DNA from 3 places in the Quadrisphaera sp. DVD1 genome. Region 2 is predicted to be linked to each of the others. Evidence: predicted binding sites of a transcription regulator. Region 2 holds the regulator's gene; each other region holds the start of a gene.
The links. Region 2 encodes LexA, which represses DNA repair genes until DNA is damaged. Its sites were predicted from a motif close to TCGAACANNTGTTCGA; they were not measured.
Positions count from the first base shown of each region.

Region 1: a site for LexA is predicted at 1,280-1,295, ahead of AC5FZL_RS04635 (HNH endonuclease signature motif containing protein). Genes of this name have one in related genera too.
Region 3: a site for LexA is predicted at 1,605-1,620, ahead of recA (recombinase RecA). Genes of this name have one in related genera too.

Region 1 covers NZ_JBZYWI010000024.1:22,739-24,997, reverse strand. The annotation lists gene AC5FZL_RS04635 (HNH endonuclease signature motif containing protein) at 1-1,248, opposite strand, end outside; gene AC5FZL_RS04630 (PPOX class F420-dependent oxidoreductase) at 1,460-1,852, shown strand; gene AC5FZL_RS04625 (alpha/beta hydrolase) at 1,862-2,259, opposite strand, start outside.
Region 2 covers NZ_JBZYWI010000046.1:12,741-14,999, forward strand. The annotation lists gene AC5FZL_RS07420 (Nramp family divalent metal transporter) at 1-343, shown strand, start outside; gene lexA (transcriptional repressor LexA) at 374-1,081, opposite strand; gene AC5FZL_RS07430 (beta-glucosidase family protein) at 1,287-2,259, shown strand, end outside.
Region 3 covers NZ_JBZYWI010000160.1:2,740-4,998, reverse strand. The annotation lists gene AC5FZL_RS14460 (regulatory protein RecX) at 1-402, opposite strand, end outside; gene recA (recombinase RecA) at 402-1,448, opposite strand; gene AC5FZL_RS14450 (hypothetical protein) at 1,698-1,829, shown strand; gene AC5FZL_RS14445 (ABC transporter permease) at 1,860-2,259, opposite strand, start outside.

The DNA of each region.
Region 1 (2,259 bases), on a different contig from region 2:
TGACGGCGGCGCCAGCGGTGGTAGGAGCGGTGGTGGAGCGTGGACAGCAGGGGTGCTGGTGCCGGCCCGGGCGAGGACGGCGTCGGCTCCACGGCGGAGACGTCCACGCCCGGCCTGGAGTGCGGCGGCGGCGGGTGTGAGCCAGCCGGCGGGGTAGGTGTGGCCGTCGATGGCGGTGAGCTGGCCGGTGGAGGGGTCGGTCAGCACCCGCCGCAGGCGGGCGTCGGCGGCGGCTCCTCGGGCGAGCCAGGCGGGAACCGGGCCGTACCCGGAGAGCTGGGCCGGCTGGTCGTCGGCGCCGAGCAGCGTCGGCAGGGCGACGAGCACCGTGGTGCCCGCTCGCGTGCCGCCCGCGCCGCGCGCCGCGGAGAGCGTGGCACTGGCCAGCAGGTCGAAGCGGATCGCGTCCAGGCCCCGCCGATCGCGCTCACCGTCGGTGCCGTCGACGTGAGGGCCGGTGCAGGGGTCGGTGCAGGGGTCGGTGCTGGCGGGGTCGCGCTTGACGCCCAGTGCCTCGACCGTGAGGCGGTCGTACAGCTCGCGCAGCGCGGGCGCAGGGCCGGTGGCGCAGACCTGGGCCATGCCGTCGGGCAGCGGGGTGAAGACCACCGACCGCTGCGCACTGGCTCGGCGGGCCCGCTGCGCTGCGGCCGCGGCGTCGACCGCGTGGACGCGGCGTGCCACTTCTGCGCGCAGGCTCCCGGTGGTCATGCCCGCTGCGCTGCCGTCGGGTCCGCACAGGGCCGCGTCGACGACCCGGGCGTCCCGCGGGGACAGGTCCCTCGTTCCGTCGACCACGACGCGCGCCCGGGGGAGGTCGAGGTCACCGCAGGAGAGCGCCGCGAGGGTGGCGGGAAGGTCCTCGACCAGGCGCACCGCCTGGCTGACCCGACCCGCCGCGGCGACCGGGGTCCAGTGCAGCGCTGGGGCGACCTCCTCGGCGACCTCCTCGACCGCCGCGAGCAGCGCCGCACCGTCGAGCACCTCATCACCGCAGCCCGCGCCCCGGTACAGGGCCACCAGCGCGGCGAGGGCCTCGACGGCCTCCGCCTCGGCCCGTGCCACCCGCCGCTGAGCAGCCACCACCGCGGCGAGCAGTCGCTGCCCCTGGGCCTGCTCGCCGGCTCCCTCATCGGCCGGTGGATGAGCCGACGAGCAGGGGTCCGGCACGAGGTCACCACCGAGATCGCGCCACCACGCCTCCAGGGCGGCGAGGTCGACAGAGGTCAGCGGCGGCTCGTACGGCATCGCCACCACCGCGCACCCCCTCGACCGTCGCTCGAACTGGTGTTCGAAGCCTAGGGCCGAGGTCCGACAGTCCGGCAGCAGGAGCGGGCGAGGGCTGCGGGCAGGAGGGGCCCGGGCAGGAGGGGCGCGCCGGCGCGAGAACGCCGACGATGGGCGGGAGCCCGCCTCCAGCAGCCCCGGCGCGGCTCCCGGACCACAGACGAGGACCGACGTGCCCCTTCCTGAGAACCTCCAGGCGCTCCTGCGCCGCCCCAGCACCTGCTACCTCACGACGCTCATGCCCGACGGCTCGCCGCAGCTGACCCAGACCTGGGTCGACACCGACGGCGAGCACGTCCTCGTCAACACGGTCGAGGGCTACCAGAAGACCCGCAACGTCGAGCGCGACCCGCGCGTGGCCCTCGCGGTGTCCGACCCGGAGAACCCCTCGAGGTACGTCGCGGTGCGGGGTCGGGTCGTCTCCGCGACCGCCGAGGGAGGGGCCGAGCACATCGAGGCGCTGGCCCAGAAGTACCTCGGCGGTCCCTACCCCTGGTTCGGCGGCCGCGACCAGGTCCGCGTCATCCTCAGCATCGCCGTCGACAAGACGCACGCGATGGGCTGAGCGCGGCCGTCAGCCGGTGACGAACCAGCGCACGGACCCCTCCACGAGGTCCTCGCGCATCACGTGGGGTCCCTCGAACTCGGTGTAGGCGACGTCGTAGCCGGCGCCGCGCAGGCGGGCGACCAGCGGTCGGCTGCACCGGTCGATCGGCAGCACCTCGTCCGCCGTGCCGTGGCAGACGAACACCCGGGGGCGGCCGTGCTGCTCCTCCGGGGCGGCGAACCCCGGCGACCAGGCCAGGACGTGGCCGAGCACGTCGCCGTTGCCGAGGCCCAGGGACAGCGCGTAGGAGGCGCCGTCGGAGAAGCCGCTGACCCCGAGCCGGTCGGGGTCGAGCCGGTGGTGCTGGGCCGTGAGCGCGAGGGCGGCCTCGAGCGCTGCGACGTCCGGGCCGAACCCGCCGCGGA
Region 2 (2,259 bases):
CAGCCGCCTGGCCGCGGACGTGCTCAAGACCGCCTACCTCAAGCAGGCGTCGGAGAGCCGGATCTACTTCTGGCTCGTGTGGGGCCTCGTCGGGATCGGCGTCGTGGTCCTGCTCCTGGGCCTCGACGCCCCGCTGGTGCTGCTCGTGATCTCCGCCTGCGTGGGCGGGCTGATGATGTTCATCTACTCGGGCCTGCTGATCCTCGTCAACCGGCGCTCTCTGGCCCCGCAGCTGCGCCTGCGCGGGTTCCGCCTCGGCGTGCTGGTGTGGTCGGTGCTGCTCTTCGGCACCCTGTCGGCGCTCGTCCTGCGCGAGCAGCTGGGCCGGCTCTTCGGCGGCTGAGCCGCTCGGCGCCGCCGTCCTGCGCAGCCCTCAGAGGCTGCGCAGGACGGTGACGACCTTGCCGAGCACGGTGGCGTCGTCTCCGTTGATGGGCGAGTACGCCGCGTTGTGCGGCATCAGCCACACGTGGCCGTCGCGGCGCTGGAGCGTCTTCACCGTCGCCTCGCCCTCGAGCATGGCCGCGACGATCTCGCCGTTCTCGGCCACCGGCTGCTGCCGCACGACGACCCAGTCGCCGTCGCGGATGGCGGCGTCGACCATCGAGTCGCCGACGACCTTGAGCAGGAAGAGCTCGCCGTCGCCGACCAGCTGGCGCGGGAGGGCGAAGACGTCCTCGACGGCCTGCTCGGCGAGGATCGGGCCACCGGCGGCGATCCGCCCCAGCACGGGCACCAGCGCGGTCTCCGACTGCTCCTCGACCGCCGCGGCGGGCGCGGCAGCGGCCACCGGCGCGGTGCGCTCGCCACGGTCGACGACCTCGATCGCGCGGGGGCGGTTGGGGTCGCGGCGCAGGAAGCCCTTGCGCTCGAGGGCGGCCAGCTGGTGGGCGACGCTGGAGGGGCTGGTCAGCCCCACGGCCTCGCCGATCTCGCGCATGCTCGGCGGGTAGCCGCGCGACTCCACCGCTGAGCGGATCGTCTCCAGCACGCCCCGCTGGCGAGCGGTCAGCCCGTCACCCGCGGCCTCGGCCGGAAGCTCGGTGACGCTCGCCGGCGTCCGCCCACTCGTTCGCGCCACTGCCGCTCCTCGCTGCCGGCCCGCGGTCGCCGCGGGCTCCAGGTCGGATGACAGCGTAGAGGTTCCACCCCTGTAGTTCAAACACACGTTCGACGCCGGGGGCGGCCCCGGGCCCGCCCTCCCCGGACGGGTGCCCGCCCGCTCGCCGCCGCCGCAGGCCGGGCGCCATCCTGTCGCTGCCCCGCACCGACGAAGGAGTCGATCGATGAGCACCTCCCCCCGCCAGGCCCCCGTGGACGCCGACCCGGCCCCGAGCCCCTTCGCGGCCGCGCTGGCCGCGGTCCGCTCCGGCGCCGACCCGGTCCAGGAGGCGCGGGGCCTCTACGCCCAGCTCACCGAGGACGAGCGGCTCGGCCTGCTCGACGGGGACGAGGAGTTCTGGCCGGGGTTCACGGAGATGGTCACCGAGGGGTACAACCTCCGCCCCTACGTCCACGGATCGGTCGAGCGCCTGGGCGTCCCGGGCCTGCGCTTCAGCGACGGCCCGCGCGGGGTGGTGATGGGCCGCTCGACCGCCTTCCCGGTCTCCATGGCGCGCGGGGCCACCTGGGACCCGTCGCTCGAGGAGCGCGTCGGCGACGCGATCGGCCGAGAGCTGCGCGCCCAGGGGGCGAACTTCTTCGGCGGCGTCTGCATCAACCTGCCCCGCCACCCGGCCTGGGGGCGCGCGCAGGAGACCTATGGCGAGGACCCGCTGCTGCTCGGCGAGATGGGCGCGGCGCTGGTGCGCGGCACCCAGCGCCACGTCATGGCCTGCGCCAAGCACTACGCCCTCAACTCGATGGAGAACGCCCGGTTCACCGTCGACGTCACCTGCGACGAGGAGAGCCTGCACGAGGTCTACCTCGCGCACTTCCACCGCGTCGTCGAGGAGGGCGTCGCAGCGGTCATGACCTCCTACAACTCGGTGAACGGCGAGTGGGCCGGGCAGAACGAGGCGCTCCTCGAGGGCGTGCTGCGCCGCGACTGGGGCTTCACCGGCGTCACGGTCTCGGACTTCATCTGGGGGCTGCGCGACGCGGGGGCGTCCCTCGTCGCGGGCCTGGACGTGGAGGAGCCGTTCCGCCAGCAGCGCGGCCAGCACCTGCGCGCCGACCTGGAGACGGGCCGGGTGGGCTGGCACCACGTCGAGCGGGCCGGCCTGCGCGTCCTGTCCACGCAGCTGCGCTCGCTCGCCG
Region 3 (2,259 bases), on a different contig from region 2:
CGTGGCCAGCTCCTGCTCGGGGTCGAGCTGGTCGAGGGCCGCGGCGGCGGTGGCGTCCTCGATGCCCTTGGCGCGCAGCTCGTGGGCCAGGCCGCGGCGCGCGAGGCCCCGGGTGGTGTGGCGCGAGCGCACGAGCATCTCGGCGTACGCGGCATCGTCGACGAGCTTGAGCTCGGTGAAGCGGTCGAGCACCGCCTCGGCGGCCTCCTCCGGCACGTCGCGCCGGGCCATCGCCTGCGCCAGCTCCGCCCGGCTGCGCGGCGCCGCGGTGAGCTGGCGCAGCGCGATGGTGCGGGCGAGCGCGACGGGGTCGGCGTCGCGCACCGGGCCCTCGCGCTCCGGCGGCTCCGGGGCCGGGCGGGACCCGGCACGGGAGCCGCCGGAGCGGCGGCGGCCGGCCATCAGAAGTCGACGGGAGCCCCGGCCGGGACCTCAGCCGGGGCGTCGACCCGCGGGCCGACGCCGAGCTTCTCCTTGATCTTCTTCTCCAGCTCGTCGGACAGGTCGGGGTTGTCGCGCAGGAAGGCCCGCGCGTTCTCCTTGCCCTGGCCCAGCTGGTCGCCGTCGTACGTGTACCAGGCACCGGACTTGCGCACGAAGCCGTGCTCCACGCCCATGTCGATGAGGCCACCCTCGCGGGAGATCCCGATGCCGTAGAGGATGTCGAACTCGGCCTGCTTGAACGGCGGGGAGACCTTGTTCTTGACGACCTTGACCCGGGTGCGGTTGCCGACCGGCTCGCTGCCGTCCTTGAGGGTCTCGATCCGCCGGACGTCGAGGCGCACGGAGGCGTAGAACTTCAGCGCCTTGCCGCCGGTCGTCGTCTCCGGCGAGCCGAACATCACGCCGATCTTCTCGCGCAGCTGGTTGATGAAGATCGCCGTGGTGCCGGAGTTGCTCAGCGCACCGGTGATCTTGCGCAGCGCCTGGGACATGAGCCGGGCCTGCAGACCCACGTGGCTGTCGCCCATCTCGCCCTCGATCTCCGCCCGCGGCACCAGGGCCGCCACGGAGTCGATGACGATGATGTCGAGGGCGCCGGAGCGGATGAGCATGTCGGCGATCTCGAGCGCCTGCTCACCGGTGTCGGGCTGGGAGACCAGCAGGGCGTCGGTGTCGACGCCGAGCTTCTCGGCGTAGGACGGGTCGAGCGCGTGCTCGGCGTCGATGAACGCCGCGATGCCGCCGGCGCGCTGGGCGTTGGCCACCGCGTGCAGCGCCACGGTCGTCTTGCCCGAGCTCTCGGGGCCGTACACCTCGATCACGCGGCCGCGGGGCAGCCCGCCGATGCCGAGCGCGACGTCGAGCGCGATGGAGCCGGTCGGGATGACCTCGATGGGCGCGCGGACCTCGTCGCCCAGGCGCATCACCGAGCCCTTGCCGAACTGCTTGTCGATCTGTGCGAGCGCGATGTCCAGGGACTTCGAGCGGTCTGCGGGAGCGGCCATTCTTCTCACCTCGGGTCGCGGCACCCGGAGCCCGGGTGCGTCGGTGTCGTCGGGAAGGACGCTAGGCGCCACCACCGACAGTCTGGGGCGGGATCGCTGCGCCTGTGGACGACGAGAGCTGCTCGCCCCGACCGACGCCCAGCATAGTCCCTCGCGGCGTACAGGTGTTCGATCTCGGACGATCCGGGGTGGTGCCCGCGGGGTGCTCGTGGGGATGCCGGACGGCCCCCGCCGTGGTGTCCTCGTCCCATGAGCGAGACCCCGAGCCAGACCCCGGACGAGGACGCGCCCGCGACGGGCGACCCCAACCACCCCACGGTCGACCCCGACCGGGCGCCCGACGGCGGCAGCGAGGACCCGGACCGCTTCGACGCCGGGTGAGCCGCTGACCGCCCCCGTCGCCTGGAGCGGTCAGGACAGCAGCAGCCGCTCCAGGCGCCGGGCCGCGACCACGAAGCCCAGCGCCCCCATGACCAGCAGGTAGGCCACGTGGCCGAGCAGGCCCGCGCCCACCGAGCCCAGCAGCAGGTCCCGGCACAGCGCCACCCCGTGGTAGAGCGGGCTGGCGCGCACCAGCCACTGCACCGCCTCCGGGTAGGTCGCCAGCGGGTAGAAGGTGGCCGAGAAGAGGAACAGCGGCAGGACGGCCAGCTGCACGTAGTCGAAGTCGGTCCAGCCGCGCATGTAGGTCGTCGCGGCCATGCCCACCGCCGCGAAGGCGAACCCGACGAGCCCGGCCGCGGGCAGCGCCAGCAGCGCCCACCACGACTGCACCAGCCCCGCGGCCAGGGCCACGAGCAGGAACGCCGCG